Regions from separate parts of the Gorillibacterium sp. CAU 1737 genome, predicted to be linked through region 1. Evidence: riboswitches for the same ligand, from Rfam matches in the RefSeq annotation. Region 1 holds a riboswitch; the other holds the start of a gene.
The links. Region 1 has a riboswitch for glycine ahead of gcvT (glycine cleavage system aminomethyltransferase GcvT). Riboswitches for the same ligand answer to the same signal wherever they lie in the genome.
Positions count from the first base shown of each region.

Region 2: another riboswitch for glycine. It lies ahead of AAFN83_RS10250 (amino acid permease); the one in region 1 lies ahead of gcvT (glycine cleavage system aminomethyltransferase GcvT).

Region 1 covers NZ_JBDQQO010000008.1:21,200-30,625, forward strand. The annotation lists gene AAFN83_RS16465 ([Fe-Fe] hydrogenase large subunit C-terminal domain-containing protein) at 1-352, opposite strand, end outside; gene AAFN83_RS16470 ((2Fe-2S) ferredoxin domain-containing protein) at 345-596, opposite strand; gene AAFN83_RS16475 (sensor histidine kinase) at 863-2,317, opposite strand; partial or broken gene AAFN83_RS16480 (response regulator transcription factor) at 2,491-3,153, opposite strand; gene gcvH (glycine cleavage system protein GcvH) at 3,913-4,305, opposite strand; glycine riboswitch at 4,586-4,680, shown strand; glycine riboswitch at 4,684-4,827, shown strand; gene gcvT (glycine cleavage system aminomethyltransferase GcvT) at 4,953-6,074, shown strand; gene gcvPA (aminomethyl-transferring glycine dehydrogenase subunit GcvPA) at 6,071-7,426, shown strand; gene gcvPB (aminomethyl-transferring glycine dehydrogenase subunit GcvPB) at 7,423-8,994, shown strand; gene AAFN83_RS16505 (hypothetical protein) at 9,233-9,426, shown strand, end outside.
Region 2 covers NZ_JBDQQO010000004.1:102,397-111,822, forward strand. The annotation lists gene AAFN83_RS10240 (FecCD family ABC transporter permease) at 1-608, opposite strand, end outside; gene AAFN83_RS10245 (iron-siderophore ABC transporter substrate-binding protein) at 605-1,696, opposite strand; glycine riboswitch at 1,933-2,012, shown strand; gene AAFN83_RS10250 (amino acid permease) at 2,175-3,545, shown strand; gene AAFN83_RS10255 (GbsR/MarR family transcriptional regulator) at 3,644-4,204, opposite strand; gene AAFN83_RS10260 (quaternary amine ABC transporter ATP-binding protein) at 4,443-5,720, shown strand; gene AAFN83_RS10265 (ABC transporter permease) at 5,713-6,552, shown strand; gene AAFN83_RS10270 (glycine betaine ABC transporter substrate-binding protein) at 6,545-7,435, shown strand; gene AAFN83_RS10275 (ArsR/SmtB family transcription factor) at 7,707-8,009, shown strand; gene AAFN83_RS10280 (aldehyde dehydrogenase) at 8,036-9,426, shown strand, end outside.

The DNA.
Region 1 (9,426 bases):
ATACGAGTTCAGCCGCCTCCGCCGTCTCCCGGATTTCGGCGAAGCCGATCTCTTCCAGCTTCTGTTTCATTGACCCCGGCTTCTGTTCGTATGCGACGTGGGAGGGCGCCAGGCTCACCTTCACAACATCTCCTGCCGCGAGCATCTCGCGAACCCGTTCCATGTCGCTCGGCACATGCATCGCCTTCTGGGGACATTCCCGGATGCAGAGCCCGCAGGCGATACAGGTCTCCATCACATCCGCTTGACTCCCTTTGAATCGGATCGCCTTGACGGGGCAATTGCGGATGCAGCGGTAGCAGTTTTTGCAATTGGCTTTGGAGGATCGAATGAGACTGGCCGGGCTACTCATGGCGAAGCGCCCCCAGCACATGATCGTTAAAAAAACCGTCCACATCCGTCATATCCAGCTCCACGCACGAATCCTCGCCCAGCTTCACCGCTACCGCATGCTGGCAGCGTCCGGCGCAGAAATTCGCCTGCAGCGTAATCTCATCCTCCAGTCCATGCTCCTGAATCAACTGCTGAAACTCATGGATGATGCGATAAGAGCCTTGCAAGTGACAGGAGCTTCCCACGCATACCGACAAAATCATCCGTCCGTTCCCCCTCGGCGTTCTTCGTTCAATTTGGAATGACCGCTTCCCGTGCTGCATTCTTTCTTGACCAGAAGTATAGCACTCCTCGCAGCAGGGGGATGTGGAGGTTATGTGAAGTTATTCACGAGATCCTATAGATGAAGTGACACTTCTCATAGAGAACGAAACTCATGCAAAAGAAGCCGCGGCTCTCCCTGAGCAAGCGACTTTTTTTGTATGAAATGGGGCGTTGAAGGTACCATTGAGGGCGCTTTTGTCATCTTCTATCCGATGGCCCTCTCCGCTTCTTTCCGCCGCTCAATCCCTCCTTCTTTGGCAGCGGGAAAGGTTAGGGTTACCCGGGTTCCAATCCCCGGTGTGCTCTCTATCCAAACCGTGCCGCGGTACGTGTCCGCGATTCGTTTCACGATGGCGAGGCCGAGGCCGGTGCCGCCGCGCTCGCGGCTTCGTGATTTGTCCGAACGGTAGAACCGTTCAAACACATGAGGCAGGTCCTCGGCAGGAATGCCGATTCCGGTATCCCGAATGAGCGTGCACACCTCATCTCCCCTCTGCACCAACTCGACCGAAACCGTTCCTCCCGCCGGCGTATAAGCAAGCGCATTGAAAAGAACATTGCGCATCGCATGCTCCAGCTCAAAGGCGGGAACCGTTACCGGCAGGGGGAGATCGGTTCCAGAGGTGCTGACAGCGAGCTCAGGGTAAAGCCGAGCTCCTTCTTTAGCGAGTTCCTGCAGAATACCCGCTGCATCTGTATTTAGTGCGCTGGCAGAGCCAGCCCCTCGCTCTTCCAGCTCCGCAAGCAGCAAGAGCTGCTGCGTCAGCCTCTTCATCCGTTCCGTCTCGGAAAGAATGTAGCCGAGCGATTCATCCAGCACCTCTGGCTTTTCTTTGCCCCAACGACGCAGAAGCTGGGAATGGCCTTCGATTGCGGCGAGCGGTGTCTTCAGCTCATGCGAAGCATCCGCAACGAACTGCCGCTGAAGCTCAAGCCCGCTGTCGATCCGATCGAGCAAGCGGTTGAAGGTTAGCGCCAGCTCGCGGATCTCGTCGTTCGCAGCGGGAAGGACCAGACGGTCCTCCAGTCGCGCCCCATCCATGCCGCGGACACGTTCCGTCATGCTTTTTACCGGCTGGAGAGTCCTCCTCGCCGCGACATAGCCTCCGGCCGCGGCCAGTCCCACGCCAAGCACCGCACTCACCCGGAGCAGCTTGCCGATTTGGTCAACCAGCGCATCCTGCACGGTCACGGTCTCCAGAAGCTGCAAACGCACCTTGCCGAGCGTGACGAGATTTATTTCCTTTTGCGCATAGACAAACTCGTCATTCCCCAGAATCGTACGTCCTGATTCCGTGTCCTTTTCCGATGATGTCGAGCTGGTTTCTTGCGCTGTCGCTTGCTCCTCATCGCCTGTATAGGCCAATACCTTGCCGGATTTGTCGATCAGTCGAAGCAACTGGCCTTCCCGCAGATTGGACTCCAAGCTGGTGAGGTCCGGCTTGAACAGTTGCGTTAAGCTCCCATAGCGGAGCAGCTTGGGCAGGAAGGTCACATCGGTGATGCGCTGTTCCAGCTCGGCAAGCTGAGCGTCCAGCACGCGCACTCGGTTGGCTTCCGTCCAACGGCTGTAGGTTACGAAGACAAACAGGTGGGAAACGAGCAAAATGATGGCGGTGATACCGGTCATGAGCAGTACGGTTTTTCGGGTAAACGTCATGCCCCTGCTCCCCCATTCTCCGGTGGAGACACGGTGGAGGGTGAAGACGTCTGTAGCTTCGCCGACAAGGCCGAGGAAGAGGCGGTAGCTGGAGCAGCATCCATTGAGGAGGTCGCCTGCGAGGAAGCCATTGACGCTGAGGCGTTAGGAGCAGAGGCCCCCCCTTCCGGCTCGCGAAGCACATAGCCGACCCCGCGAACGGTGTGAATCAGCTTCGGCTCGAACCCATCGTCCATCTTCGCGCGCAGATAGCGAATGTACACATCCACCACATTGGTCCCTCCGTCGAAATCAACGCCCCACACTTGGTTCAAGAGGTTGTCGCGGGTTAGCGTTCGGTTTTTGTGCTTGAGCAGCCCGTGCAGCAGATCAAATTCCCGCGCGGACAGGTCGACCTCTTGCCCACCCCGCTTAACCAAACGACTGTCCGCGTCCAACACGAGATCGCCCGCTCGGTGCATCGCCTGAGAAGGAACGCTCGATCGGCGAAGAACTGCACGCAAGCGAGCGAGCAGCTCCTCAAAGTCAAAAGGCTTTGCCACGTAATCGTCCGCGCCGCAGTCAAGCCCGTTCACCTTGTCAAACAGGCTGTTTCTCGCGGTCAGCATCACAATGGGGGTGGCATGAACAGCTCGCACACGGCGACAAATCTCCATGCCGTTCAGACCCGGAAGCATCAGATCGAGCAAAATGCAGGCATGCCCGCCCGCCAGCGCCATCTCCAGCCCGGTCCTCCCCTCGTAAGCTGTTTCCGTCTCGTAGCCTGCATGACCAAGCTCCAGCTCCAGAAGCCTCGCAAGGGGCTTTTCATCTTCAATAATCAGAATTCGATCCATGGCTCTCCTCCATGCCCGCCAGCTGCGGCAAAAAGACGGCAGTCCGAACCGAGGCCGTCTGTCCGACTCGGAGATCGGTTGTTCCCCTAACCGCTCGTCTTCCTGCTATTCTGTGGTGCTGCCATCCTTTAATCAATATAATCCTGTAACCCGGTTTGCCTTCATCTTTATCATACTTATCACGCATAAGAGTTTCCTTAGCTCAAGATTAGAAAATGCTGAGAAAAGAGGCTGCTATGTAGAATCGAACGAGTGGTCTCTCTGCTCAAGCATACCTGATTTTTTCAATGGACCACTAGGATAAAAGTCAAAATAACGATCTCCCGGATCACTATTTGGTCGGAAGCGCACCATTTTCGCAAAATAAGGATCTCACAGATCGTTATTTTGTAAAGGAGCGCCGAATTGATGTGTTTTTCGTGAATTAACAATTCGCCGGATCACTATTTCACCAGAAGCACACCATTTTCGTGAAATAAGGATATCTCAGAACGTTATTTTGTAAGAAAGCGGCGGAACGGACGTGATTTTCACCGCAAATTCCCGCTCCACGCCAAAAAGCACCCACCCCGCCGGTTGTTTCAGATCGGTCTTGGGGTCGGTGCCGGAAAGGCCATGCTCATTCAGGTTCCACTTGGTTACGTTTAGCGTACTTGGTCACGCTTGGAATGTTTCGTTATGCTTGGTTAGCTTGAGGAACAGGCCTCACTTAATTACGCTTGACTATACTTGGTCACGCTTGGCGGTACTTGATTACGCTTACTCGGCGACGAGCGCCTCGTAGCTTTCGGGGGTCAGCAGCTTCGCGAGCGCTTCCTCCAGTTCTCCGTCCACCTCCAGCTCGACGATCCACCCTTCTCCGTAGGGAGCGGTGTTGACGAGCTCGGGCTGATCCACCAGCGTTTCGTTTACCTTCGTGACGGTTCCGCTGACCGGGGAATATAGGTCGGAGACGGTTTTGACGGACTCGATGGTGCCGAGGCTGTCGCCGGCCGCTACGCTTGCGCCAAGTTCAGGCAGTTCCACAAAAACAATATCGCCGAGCCGGCTTTGGGCAAAATCCGTGATGCCGATCCGCACGGTGCGGGATGCCCCTTTTGCCGCCCATTCATGCTCTTCGCTGTAAAGCAAGTCCGCTTTGATTTCGCTCATGGCTATGACCCTCGCTTCAAAGTGCTCTTCTTCCGGGGAGCGGATGGTGCACAATGCCGTACAAAAGCACGGTCCGAACCGCAGACCATCCGATTGGAAAAAGGCGGGAACCTCCAGCGGCGGTTGCCGCATACGTATTTAAAGTACCGGATCGGTTAGGCGAATGTCAATGGGGGTCCCCCACCTAAAAAATGTTTGTGTGAGTTATCTTGACACTGACGCTCTTTTCGCTTATTAATGAATTATAATCATTATCATAATTGGTGAACCGCATATGCGGATGAACGCAATGGGAGAGATTACCGGGGAACCGGTAACGCCGAAGGAGTAACCCATTCTGGGGAATCTCTCAGGCAAAAGGACCATTGCCGGACGCGTCTCTGGAGAGCACCCGCCTAAGGGCGTGCTTCACCCATACGCTTTACGGCGGATTCGCGGGTTGGAAGACACGCTTCGGGTCACCCAAGGGGAAACTTGCATCCAAGCCATTCGCAAGGTAACTCTCAGGTACAAAGGACAGAGGAAAAGCACAGGCTTCGATGGCGAAGCTGCGGGCTTTTTCGGCTGTCCTTTTTTGATGCGGACGCATCGGGGCGGCCGATGGGCGCCATCTTAAGTATCGACTACGCGAACCGTGAGGTGAGGAGATGTCCGACTTGAAACGAACCCCGTTGTTCCCGCTTTACTCCGCGCATGAAGGCGCCCGCTGCATTGATTTTGGCGGTTGGGAGCTTCCTGTGCAGTTTTCCGGCATTCAAGCCGAGCATGATGCCGTCCGCCTGCGCGCGGGCCTGTTCGACGTTTCCCATATGGGAGAGGTTTTTGTGAGCGGCCGTGATGCAGAGGCCTATCTGCAAAAGCTCACCGTGAACGATGTCACCCGGCTTGCGGATGGAACCGCCCAATACAGCCTCATGTGCTACCCCGATGGAGGGACCGTCGACGACCTGCTCGTCTACCGGCTGAATGCCGAACGGTTCCTCCTTGTGCTAAATGCCGCCAATCGGGAAAAGGACCTGGAGTGGCTGGCCCGCCACCTCGAAGGCGACGTCACCCTGGACGATCAGAGCGACGAGACGGCGCTCATCGCGCTGCAAGGTCCGCAGGCCGGAGCGATCCTAACCAAGCTCGCCGCTTCGCCGGAGCAGATGAGCGCGCTGAAGCCGTTCACCTTCCTCGCGGAGACGGAGATCGCAGGCGTGAAGCTCTTGCTCTCCCGTACCGGGTATACCGGAGAAGACGGCTTCGAGCTGTACGCGCCAGCCGAGCAAGCAGGTGCGCTCTGGACCCGCCTCCTAGAAGCGGGAGAACCCGAGGGCCTTGTCCCAATTGGACTTGGAGCGCGGGACACACTGCGGTTTGAGGCGGGACTGTCGCTCTACGGACAGGAGCTGTCCGACACGATCAGCCCGCTGGAAGCCGGACTCGCTCGCTGGGTGAAGCTCGACAAGGGCGACTTCATCGGCCGCGAGGCGCTTCTGCGCCAGAAGGAACAAGGCGTGCCGCGCAAGCTGGTCGGCATCGAAATGCTCGACCGAGGCATTCCGCGCTCGCACTACCCCCTCTATGCGAACGGGGAGCGGATCGGAGAAGTCACCACCGGCACCCGCTCGCCCAGCCTGAAGCGGGACCTCGGCCTCGCGTTGGTGAAAGCGGAGCATGCCGAACTTGGCACCGAGATCGAAATCGAAATTCGCGGCAAACGGCTGAAGGCCGTCGTCATCACCGCGCCATTCTATAAACGCAACCGAAAGGAGACGGCGAAATGAAGCATCGCTACCTGCCCATTACCGAGCAAGACGAACAAGCCATGCTGCAGGAGATCGGGGTCGACACCGTCGAGGACCTGTTCGCCGATATCCCGGAGGACGTCCGCTTCAAGGGGCGGCTGAACGTATCCGAAGCGCTTGACGAGTATGAGCTGCTCAAGCACATGCGCGCACTCGCCGGCAAAAACGCTGATTCGGATCGTTACGTCAGCTTCCTGGGTGCCGGGATCTACGACCATCATGTTCCGGTCGTCATCAACCATGTCATCTCCCGCTCCGAATTCTACACCGCCTATACCCCCTATCAGCCGGAGATCAGCCAAGGCGAGCTGCAGGCAATCTTTGAATTTCAATCGTACATCTGCGAGCTGACCGGCATGGCCGCCGCCAACGCGAGCATGTACGACGGCGCGACCGCGCTCGGCGAAGCGGGTGCCCTTGCGGCGGCCCATACCCGCCGCCGCAAGCTCGTCGTCTCCCGGGCCGTCCATCCCGAGGCCCGGCAGATCCTCAAGACCACCGCCCATGGCTTGAACCTCGACGTGGTCGAGGTGGGCCTGGCGGGCGGGGTCACAGATCATGCCGCGCTGGCGGCGGCCGTCGACGGCGATACCGCAGCGGTCCTCCTCCAGTCGCCGAATTTCTTCGGCGCCATTGAGGACCTCGCGGCGGTGGAGCCGATCGCACACGGCGCAGGCGCGCTGTTCATCGTGAGCGCGAATCCGCTCGCGATGGGGCTTCTCGAGCCGCCGGGCCGGCTCGGCGCCGACATCTGCGTCGGCGATGCGCAGCCGCTCGGCATCTCCGAGTCGCTCGGCGGCCCCACCTGCGGCTTCTTCGCCGTCACGGACGCCTTGAAGCGCAAGATGCCCGGCCGAATCGTCGGCCAGACGGTCGACCGCGAAGGCAAGCGCGGCTTCGTGCTGACGCTGCAAACCCGCGAGCAGCACATTCGCCGGGAGAAGGCGACCTCGAACATCTGCTCGAACCAGGCGCTGCTCGCGCTCTGCGCATCGGTCTACCTCTCCGTGATGGGCAAGGAAGGCTTGAAGGAAGCCGCCCATCTGAATGTGCAAAAGGCCCATTACGCCGCCAAGACACTCGCCGCTCTGCCGGGCGTGGAGTTGGCCCTGCCCTCCCCCTTCTTCAACGAATTTGTCCTGAAGGTAGCGAAGGACTCAACGCTAGCCGAAGTGAACGAACAGTTGCTCACGGCTGGCTTTATCGGCGGCTATGACCTCGGGCGGGATTACCCCGAGTTCGCCGGTCACCTGCTTGTCGCCGTAACCGAGCGTCGCACGAAGAACGAGATTGATCAGTTTGCCAAAGAACTGGAGGGGATTCTGGGATGAGATTTCGCTACGACCACCTAAACGCCGCCGATTCGGGCGCACCAGCCGGTTCTGGAAACCCGGCAGCACCGGAAACGAACACTGCCAACCAGGTCGCTTCGCCCCCTGCTGGAGAACATGATCAAGCGCTCATCTTCGAACTGAGCCGTCCCGGCCGCATCGCTTACTCGCTGCCTGCCTGCGACGTACCGGAAGTTGAGGTTTCGGAGCTGGTTCCCGATGCCCTTCTCCGCAAAAAGGCCGCTGAGCTTCCCGAGGTGTACGAAGTCGATGTCATTCGTCACTACACCGCCTTGTCCCGACGCAATTTCGGGATCGACAACGGGTTCTACCCGCTCGGCTCCTGTACGATGAAATACAACCCGAAGATCAACGAAGACACCGCCCGTTTCCCCGGCTTCGCGAAGATACATCCGTACCAGCCGGAATCCTCGATCCAGGGCGCTCTTGAGCTGTTGTACACGCTGCAGGAGGACCTCGCCGCCATCACCGGCATGGATCAAGTGACCCTGCAGCCTGCCGCCGGCGCGCATGGAGAATGGACCGGACTCATGATGATCCGTGCTTACCATGAGAAGAACGGAGAGAAACGCACCAAGGTTATCGTGCCGGACTCTTCCCACGGCACCAACCCCGCGAGTGCAACCGCCGCCGGGTTTGAGACCGTGACGATCAAGTCCACACCGGACGGCCTGGTCGACTTGAACGCCCTTCGCGCAGCCGTCGGGTCGGACACTGCCGCCCTCATGCTCACCAACCCGAACACGCTCGGCTTGTTCGAGCGCGACATTCGGGCAATTGCCGACATCGTCCACGAGGCAGGCGGGCTTGTCTATTACGACGGGGCCAACTCCAACGCCATCATGGGCATCACCCGTCCCGGCGACATGGGCTTTGACGTTGTCCATTTGAATCTGCACAAGACGATGAGCACTCCGCACGGCGGCGGCGGTCCCGGCTCCGGTCCAGTTGGCGTGAAGGCGAAGCTCATTCCTTTCCTGCCAAGCCCGCTCGTCGTGAAGAGTGAAGCCGGTACCTATTCGCTCGACGCGGAGCGTCCCGATTCCATCGGTCGTGTCAAAGCCTACTATGGCAATTTCGGCATTCTCGTCCGCGCCTACACGTATATTCGCAGCTACGGTCCGGACGGCCTGCGCCGCGTCTCCGAGTGCGCTGTGCTGAACGCCAACTACATGCGCAAGCGGCTGTCCGCCTACTACGAAGCGCCGTATGATACGATCTGCAAGCACGAATTCGTCCTCTCCGGCAAAAAGCTTGCCGCCTACGGCGTCCGCACCCTCGACGTTGCCAAGCGCTTGCTCGATTTTGGCTACCACCCGCCGACGATCTACTTCCCGCTCAACGTCGAGGAATGCATCATGATCGAGCCGACCGAGACGGAGAGCAAGGAAACGCTCGACGGCTTCATCGACACGATGATCCGCATCGCAAAGGAAGCCGAGACCGATCCCGACCTTCTCCACAACGCTCCATACACAACAGCAGTCCGTCGCCTGGACGAAGCGCTCGCCGCGCGGAAGCCGGTCTTGAACTGCTCCTGCGGGTAAAGCAGAGCGGAAGAATGGTGCTAACAAAATAGAAAGCCGCTGCAGGAAGCCGCAGGATCACTTGTCGATCCCTCTTGGGATGGAACGTGATTCTGCGGCTTTTTTTCGATCGTACATCCCCTCCTTCTTTTCGCAACATGGATCTTTTATTTACAAGATAAGGATCTTTCTGTATGTTATCCCTACATCCCAGTAAGTCTGACTTTTCTACCAAATCTCTAGATTAGGGGGACGTACGATGATGTACAGAAAGAAACCAATTATTCTTCTCCTGTTAGCCATCCTCGGGTTGGTGATCGGCACTCTTTTTTATGTGTACCAGTTGAAACACCCTACGCCTATAAAAAGAATAAGCATTCAAGCCTCCATCATCTTGTATAGAGAGAGTGGTGATCTGATTGACGATTCGGACCTCATCGCCATCGCAAGCCC
Region 2 (9,426 bases), on a different contig from region 1:
CTTCCTGAGCCGATGCTTCCGACTTGCCAGAAGCGGAATTGGTCCATGACGTAAGCGCGTGGAATCATGACCGCCGAGACCAGGGAAGAGAGAGCAGCACTGATAGCGGCGCCCGCCAATACAAGCTTAATGGGCGTGGCACCGCCACGCCCCATCGAACCGATGCCGAACACAAATATCGCCGTGATCGCCGCCCCGGCCAAGGCCAGCCAGATGTACTCACTGGCTGTATTGATGTTCAGGAAGGCGATTCCGCAAACGACAAACAAGGCGGCGCCGGTATTCACGCCCAGAATGCTCGGGTCCGCAATCGGGTTGCGGGTAACCGATTGCATCAGTGCACCCGAAACGCCGAGCGCCGCACCGCAGAACAACCCGAAGACAGTTCGCGAGATTCGCTTGCGAACGACGTTGGCTCCATAGGAATCGACGTCAGGATGAAACAGCCCGTCGATCAGCTCCGGAACCTTCACCAGCCGGGGGCCAAAGACCAGAGAGGCCACTACGCAAAGCCCGAGCAGCACCAGACCGATCAACAGGATGATCGCGAAGTTCTTCGGAATTTGGGAGTGGGGGGATGTGCGTGTTGAACCCGAGGAAGTACTCATTTGACCTTGTCGGCAGCTCCTCCGATGAGTTTGAGGTAATCATCAATGGTGTACGCGATCGAGAGCGGATTCGGGGTGCCGGCAGCTACAAGGGGCGTGTCGGAGTCGATGAATGCGACGGAGCCTCTTTGGATCGCAGGGATTTTACCAAGCAGGGGATCAGCCTGGATAGTCTTGAGCAGGGCGTCATTGCCATAGCCAATGATCAGATCGGCATCATAGAGAGCTTCCGTATTCTCGACGCTCAGCTCCAGGGAGTATTTCTTCGGGTCCGTGATCAGCTTCGTGATGCTGTCCGGATAAACCATGCCCATCTCAAACAGGAAGGAGACGCGGGAGTCTACGGGCGTATAGATGTGCAGCTTGGAGAAGTCCTTCGCATTGAAGTTGACCCAAACGACTTTCTTGTCTTTGATCTGAGGGTAGTGGCTCAGCTTCTCATTCACCATGTTCTCGGTGTCTTGAATGAGCTTCTCGCCTTCGGCCTTCATGCCCATGCCGGTTGCGTTCATCGTCACTTGCTCACGCCAGGTGGTAGCCCAGGGCGCCGTCGGATAGGGAACGACCGGTGCAATCTTGCTGAGCGTGTTGTAATCTTCCTGGGTAATGCCGGAGTAAGCAGCGAGAATGACATCGGGGTTGGAGTCCGAGATTGCTTCAAAATCAAGGCCGTCGGTGTCCTGGAAGACGTTCGGGTCCTTCACGCCGAGCTCATCGAGCTTTTGCTTGGTCCACGGCAGGAGGCCGCTGCCGTCTTGAACGCCGAAGTTCGCAGCCGAGAAGCCGACCGGAACCACTCCGAGGGCAAGAACCACGTCATGGTTGGCCCATTGAATGGTCGCGACGCGTTCCGGCTTGCTCTTGATAACCGTTTCGCCGAGGGCGTGCTTGATCACAATCGGATATTCTTCGGTGCTGGCGGGGGAAGCAGAAGTTTCCGCGCTGGGGGCTTCGGTGCTGGCCGGGGCACTTTCAGACGGAGACGGAGAAGCGCTGGAGCTGGATTGCTGACTGGAGCATCCAACCAATGCCACGGCAAGGATGGAAGAAAGGAAGAGGGTTGTGAAGGACTTGCGTTTCGTGTTCATGAGAGCACCCTTTCGGTTCTGAGATAGAATCGCTACTTATTTAGAATCATTATTAATAATGATAACGATTCTCATTATCATAAAATATATAGTTGTAGCGAACAGGTTGTCAATGCAAATGGGCATGTTTTCAGAGGAGGAATTGTCATTGACAAAATCTTTACCCGGGATTACGATTGATAAATAAATTTAATAGTTAGCAGCATGCTTTGATTGCTATGGATCACACTATAGCAGGAGCGGCTTCTGGAGAGACCGTGAGGAATCGCGGCGCCGAAGGGTTCACAATCTCAGGCAAAAGGACAGAAGAGTAGTAACGATTTTATTTGTCGTTCTCCATCCCGGAGGAACGGCCGATACGATTTTTATTGCTTTTTGGGACGATGAGATTGGAGAGATCCAATCTCTTTTTGTTGTTCACTGACTTTGTCGCCCCTCGACCCCAGGGAAGATGTTCAATAACAAGGGGGAGTTTGGATTGGCACAGCAAGAGTTAAAGAGGGAGTTAGAGAATCGGCATGTTCAGCTTATCGCCATCGGCGGTACCATCGGGACGGGGTTGTTCTTAGGATCGGGGAAAGCGATCCAGCAGGCGGGACCCTCCATCATCTTTGCTTATCTCATCGTTGGCATCGCGGTCTTTTTCGTGATGAGGGCGCTCGGAGAGCTTCTGTTATCCAAAGCGGGGTATCAATCCTTTACGGATATCGCCGAGGACTATCTGGGGCCGCGCGTCGCGTTCGTCACCGGATGGACCTACTGGTTTTGCTGGATCATGACCGCAATGGCGGATGTAATCGCAGTGGGCATCTACATTCAATATTGGTTCGATATTCCTCAGTGGGTACCGGAGCTGATCTGCCTGATCATTTTGCTTGGACTGAACCTGCTGACGGTCAAAAATTTTGGAGAATTGGAATTCTGGTTTGCTTTGATCAAGGTCGTGACTATTCTCGCCCTGATTGCCATTGGAATTGTCCTGCTGATCATCGGGTTCAAGACGGGAGCTGGAACGGTGTCGGTCACGAACATTTGGAAGCACGGCGGGCTTTTCCCAAACGGGGTATCCGGGTTCCTGCTGTCCTTCCAAATGGTAGTGTTCGCTTTTGTCGGGGTGGAGCTGGTGGGGGTGTCGGCGGCAGAAACCTCCGATCCAGAGAAGAACATTCCGTCGGCCATCAATAAAATTCCGATGCGTATCCTGTTTTTCTATGTAGGGGCCATCGTCGCTTTGCTCTGCATCAATCCCTGGACGGAGCTCAGTCCCGGCGAAAGTCCCTTTGTGAAGACCTTTGCTCTCGTGGGCATTCCGATTGCCGCGGGCATCATCAACTTTGTCGTCCTCACGTCCGCCGCTTCCGCCTGCAACAGCGGGATGTTCTCCACGAGCCGCATCCTCTATAACCTGGGGAAGAAGGATCAGGCGCCTGCGCCTTTTGCCAGGCTCAACAAAAATCACGTGCCCAAGAACGGACTGCTCGTCTCCACGCTCGTCCTGTCGGCGGGCGCCCTCCTCAGCAAGCTGATTCCCGAGCAAGCCTTCGGCATCGTGACGACCATCAGCGCCATCTGCTTCATTTGGGTGTGGGGTGTCGTCCTCGTCAGCCACATTCGCTATAAGAAAACACAGCCTAACCTACAAGCAGCGTCGAAATTCAAGGCGCCCTTCACTCCTTTTGTTAACTACGCTGTTCTTGTTCTTTTTGCAGCGATCCTCGTGATCATGCTGATTGCGGAGGAGACCCGTCCGGCCCTGCTGTTAACCCCCTTGTGGTTTATTCTGTTGTTTGCTTTGTCTTACTCCAATCGGAGGAAGGAAGCGGGTGTTCCGGTACAAGGAAAGGGTTAAAGGGTAATCGAACGATTCGCGCCGATTGTCTCAAATGAAAGCGAAAGCCCCAGCTCCGCCAATAGGCGCGGAACCGGGGCTTTTTGTTGTTGCGCAGGCTATTCGTTTTCCTTGGGGACCAGTTGGAAGATGTCCTCTGATTCGAACGCCTCGATCAGCCGGATCAGCCACTTGTAGTACCGGATGGCCTCGTCGATCTTGACGAGATCGGCCTGGACCTGCCTCTCCAGCTCCTCGTCTCCGGTGTAGGAATCGGCAATCGCCAACAGCTCGGACCGCGACTTGCGAAGGGCTTGCAGGTTGATCTCGGCCGCCTTGCCCCACTTGATCGAGAAGAAGTCGGCGAACGTCTGGTACCAATCGAGCTCGACCTCATACAAGTCCTTGCGCGAGCCCTTTTCCCAGACCTTGTTGACCATCTTGAGGTCCACCAGCGTGCGGACACCGGTGCTCATGCTGGTCTTGCTCATCTCCATGGCTTGTCCCATTGCGTCGAGCGTCATGGGTCTATTCTGAAAAAATAAGAGTCCGTATAGATGGCCCGTGGACGGAGTGATTCCGTACAGCTCCATGTTGTTCCCGATTGCTTCAATAACTCGCTTCCGCGCCTTGAGCAAAGCCAATTCCTGCTCGGGGCTCAGACCGTTACTGCGCTCCATCTTTTTTCACCTAGCCTTCGTATTTTACATCGTAATTGTAAGAAACTATCTCATTAAAGTAAAGATAAAGGATGGGTGGAGAAAAAGAGGATCGAGGAGGATTCGGGAGTTATCTTCGTACAGAAATAACTGTACGTTCTGTAAAAGCAGATAAAAAAGTTGACACTGGATGGATAATGTTTTTACACTTATAGGGATGCAAAACGAAGATCGCAACCGAAAGGAAGGGGTGAACCGGATGGCGATCATTGAAGCAAAGCAAGTCACGAAGGTATTTGGTCCCGATCCGGAATCGATTCTTCGCCTGATGGACGAAGGGTGGACGAAGGAGCGGGTTTACCGCGAGAAGCAGCACACGGTCGGTGTAAACAAGGTCAGTTTCGCCGTTGAACCGGGTGAGATATTCGTTATTATGGGGCTGTCGGGAAGCGGTAAATCGACGCTCGTGAGGCTGTTAAACCGCCTGATCGAGCCAACACGCGGCAGCATTGCCATCCATGGCAAGGATATCGTCAAGATGAACAAGGAAGAGCTGCTGCAGGTGCGCCGCAAGCAGATCAGCATGGTCTTTCAGAAGTTTGCGTTATTCCCGCACCGAACGGTAGCGGAGAACGTGGAATATGGACTTGAAGTGCAGGGAGTCGACAAGGCAACGCGTCGGCAAAAGGCGCTCGACTCGCTTACGCTCGTCGGTCTTGGCGATTGGGCGGACAGCTTGCCCTCTCAGCTGAGCGGCGGCATGCAGCAGCGAGTCGGCCTCGCTCGGGCGCTGGCGAACGACCCGGACATTCTGCTCATGGACGAAGCCTTCAGCGCGCTCGATCCGCTGATTCGCAAGGAGATGCAGGATGAGCTGTTGGAGCTGCAAGAGAAGATGAAGAAGACCATCATCTTTATTACCCATGACCTGGATGAGGCGCTTCGTATCGGAGATCGGATCGCCCTCATGAAGGACGGCAGTGTTGTGCAGATCGGCACGCCGGAAGAGGTCATGATGAATCCGGCAAATGAATATGTCGAGCGGTTCGTCGAGGATGTGGACTTGTCCAAGGTGCTGACGGCCGCTTCGGTCATGCGCCGTCCGGAGACAATTGGACTCGATCGCGGCCCGCGTGTCGCCCTCCAGCTTATGAGGGAGAGCGGTATCTCGAATCTGTTCGTCGTGGACCGGGGCCGCAAGCTGATTGGGGTCATCACAGCGGATGACGCCTCGGCGGCCGTTCGCGAAGGCAAGCGCCTGGAGGACATCGTCATTCGCGACGTCGCCGTGGTGGATAAGGATCGGCTGCTGTACCAGCTGTTTGATATCTGCGGCACCTCCAAGCACCCGGTTGCCGTTGTCGACGACAACGGGCGCCTCATCGGCGTCATCGTCCGGGGAGCGGTGCTCGGTGCCCTTGCCGGGAATCCGGTGCAGAATACGGTGGAGAGCCCGGTATCACCATCCGGCGATTCGGCGGAACCGAATCCTGCCGCGGCCTCCAAGACGGAAACGGAGGTGAGCACGAATGCCTAAGCTGCCATTGGATGAATGGGTGGAGAAGATCGTGGATGCGCTGGAATCGGGCTTGTCGCCCTTGTTCCATGTCATCTCCGTCTGCATTGAAGGCATTGTGAACGGGATCGCGGATGCATTCCACGCCTTGCCCGTGCTCGTCTTCATCGTGCTCGCCGCAGCGCTTGCCTATTACCTCGGCAAGTGGAAGTTCGCGGCGTTTACGGCGATTGGGCTTTTGTTGATCGACAACCTCGGCTACTGGGAGCACACGGTCGATACGCTCGCGCTCGTCTTGACGGCGGCGATTCTCTCGATCGTCATCGGCGTTCCGCTCGGCATCGCCTGCGCTCAGAGTGACCGAGCGCGCGGAGTGATCACGCCGTTGCTGGATTTCATGCAGACGATGCCCGCCTTCGTCTACCTGATCCCGGCCGTCTCGTTCTTCGGCCTCGGCGTAGTGCCCGGCGTCATTGCGTCGGTCATCTTCGCCGTACCGCCGACGATTCGCCTGACGAACCTGGGGATTCGCCAGGTTCCGGGCGATCTGGTGGAGGCGGCGGATGCCTTCGGCTCCACCAGTCGGCAGAAGCTGTTCAAGCTGCAAATCCCGCTGGCGCTCCCGTCCATTATGACCGGGATCAACCAGACGATCATGCTGTCGCTGTCGATGGTCGTCATCGCCTCGATGATCGGCGCGCAAGGAATTGGAGCGGATGTGTACGGTGCCGTCACGCAGGTCAAGACGGGCGAAGGCTTCGAGGCCGGGCTCGCCATCGTCGTGCTGGCGATTGTACTCGACCGCATGACGCAAAATATCGTGAAGAGAAAAAGGAGAGGGTCCGATGTTTAAACACGCATCAAAAGCTGGTCTGTTGATGATTCTAGTCGGTGTGGTGGCGCTGGCTGGCTGCTCCAAGGAGTCCAATGCGAGCGGAGGGATCGGGGGCCAAGTCCGTCACCAGATCATCGGGATTGACCCGGGTGCCGGCCTGACGAAGCAAACGAAGGAAGCAATGGACGAGTACAGCTTGTCCGACTGGAAGCTGGTTGAAGGCTCGGGTGCCGCGATGGCCGCTGCCTTGGAGAAGGCATACAAGAACGAGAAGCCGATCATCGTGACCGGCTGGACGCCGCACTGGATGTTCGCCAAGTACAAGCTGAAATACCTGGAGGACCCGAAGGGCGCCTATGGAGAGGACGAGGCGATTCATACGATCGTCCGCAACGGGCTGAAGGACGATGCTCCTTCCGCCTATGCGATGCTTGACCGCTTCGAATGGACGCCGGAGGAGATGGCGGTCGTCATGAACGCGATAACCGAGGGTGCGAAGCCGGAAGCCGCCGCCGCTAAGTGGGTAGACGATAACGCGGCCAAGGTTGACACGTGGGTGAAGGATATCCCGCAGGAAGCTGGCAAGAAGCTGAAGCTGGCGTATGTCGCCTGGGACTCCGAGATTGCCAGCACCAACGTGGTGAAGCAGGTGCTGGAGCAGCGGCTTGGGTACAAGGTCGAGATGATGCAGGTGGAAGCCGGTCCGATGTGGGCCGGGATCGCCAACCGCAGTGCAGACGCGATTGTCGCCGCATGGCTTCCGACCACGCATCAGGACTACTTTGATAAATACCAGGGACAGTTCGAGGACCTCGGCGCGAATCTGACGGGCACCAAGCTCGGCCTTGTCGTTCCCGAGTACATGGACATCAACTCCATCGAGGACCTGAAGACGAAGTAACGCGGAGTAGGATTTGTATTGGAACAGCATGATAGAATGGGGATCAGCAAGCAAGAGTCGAAAGAAGCTAGAACTGAAATAAGCTAGAACGAGGGGACGGACCCAGCTGGAGCATGGCTTTCAGCTAGGTCCGTTTCTTTTTTGCTGGTTCATAACATTTCATGGAAATGAAGGCCCACTTGATTATGGGGAACGAAAAGAGTATGCTTGCTTCATGGTAAAGGTTTAAATGTTTAAACATATGATCTTAAGAAACAAGGTGATGATCCGCATGGGCAAGCAGGCACTCGCGATCTTTCGGGAAAGCCTTCCGATTCTTCAAGTTTTAAGCGATCCGCATCGTCAGGATATTTTGTTATATCTCTCGGAGAACGGCAGGAGGACGGTCAATGAAATTACCGAACAGCTGACGCTGTCGCGCCCGGCTGTATCCCATCATCTGAAGCTGCTGAAAAATGCAGGGGTCGTTAAGGTCGAGCAAGCGGGTACCCAACGCTATTACGAGCTGTCCATGCAAGAGTCGGTGGAGCTGTTAAGAAGACTGTTGACTGCTTTGGAGCAGGATTGCCTCTAGTTCATTTTTGATAAGGAGGAGAAAAAATGGAGCAATGGACGCAGGAGCAGGTCGAAGCCATTTTGCAGGAGCATCGCACGAAATTCCACAGCGGCTATACGCGCAGCGCGGCGTTTCGTCTGGAGCAGCTTCAGAAGCTGTCGGATGCGATTCGGCGGCATGAGCAGGAGCTGTTGGCGGCTCTGTATCAGGATCTGCACAAAAGCGAATTCGAGGCGTACTCCACAGAAATCGGGTATACGCTGGACAGCATTCGGAGTGCAAGGAAGAGCTTGAAGCGATGGATGAAGCCGAAAAAGGTCAGGACTCCCTTTTACCACGGCCTGTCTAAGAGCTACATGCATAAGGAGCCTTATGGGACCGTTCTGATCGTCGGGCCTTTCAACTACCCTTTCCAGCTGTTGATCGAACCGCTGATCGGGGCGATTGCAGCGGGGAATACGGCCGTCTTGAAGCCTTCGGAGAATACTCCGGCTGTAACAGCCGTCGTCAAGAAGCTGATCGGGGAAACCTTCGACGAGACCTACATTCGCGTAATCGAAGGAGAAAAGGAAACTACCTCGGCGCTGATTCACGCTCCCTTCGACTACATCTTCTTTACCGGAAGCGTGCCGGTGGGCAAGATCGTCATGGAGGCGGCCGCCCATAACCTCGTTCCCGTGACGCTCGAGCTGGGAGGCAAGAGCCCGGCTATTGTGGACCGGACCGCCAACCTGGAGGTCGCCGCCAAGCGGATTCTGTGGGGGAAGATGATGAATGCCGGGCAGACCTGCATCGCCCCCGACTATGTGCTGGCCCACGAGGAGATCCGAGAGCCGCTCATCGACAAGATGAAGGCGGTTCTGGCCGACTTCTTCGGAGCGGATGCCCGGCTGAGTCCGGACTATGGGCGGATCGTGAATGAACGCCAATTCGATCGGCTGGCGGGTATTCTCGAAGTAGACCGGGCGAAGGTGCGGGTCGGCGGCCGCCTTGTCCGGGAGGAGCTCTATATCGAGCCGACGCTGCTCGATACGGCTTCCTGGTCGGACGCTGCTATGCAGGATGAGCTCTTTGGTCCCATCCTGCCGATTTTGAGCTATCGCCAGCTGGATGAGACGATTGAACAGGTGAACAGCCGGCCCAAGCCGCTCGCGCTGTACCTGTTCACGGAAGACTCGCATGTCGAGCGAGAAGTGCTTGGCCGCGTATCCTTTGGGGGCGGCTGCGTGAACGACACGATCAGCCATGTGGCCAATCCCTACCTGCCTTTCGGGGGAGTGGGCCATGCTGGAATCGGTGCCTATCACGGAAAACACAGCTTCGATATGTTCTCCCACACGAAGAGCGTGCTGAGCAAGAGCACGAAGCTGGACATTCCGTTCTTGTTTCCGCCATATGGCGACAGGGTGAAGTGGGTTCGAAAGATCATGCGGTA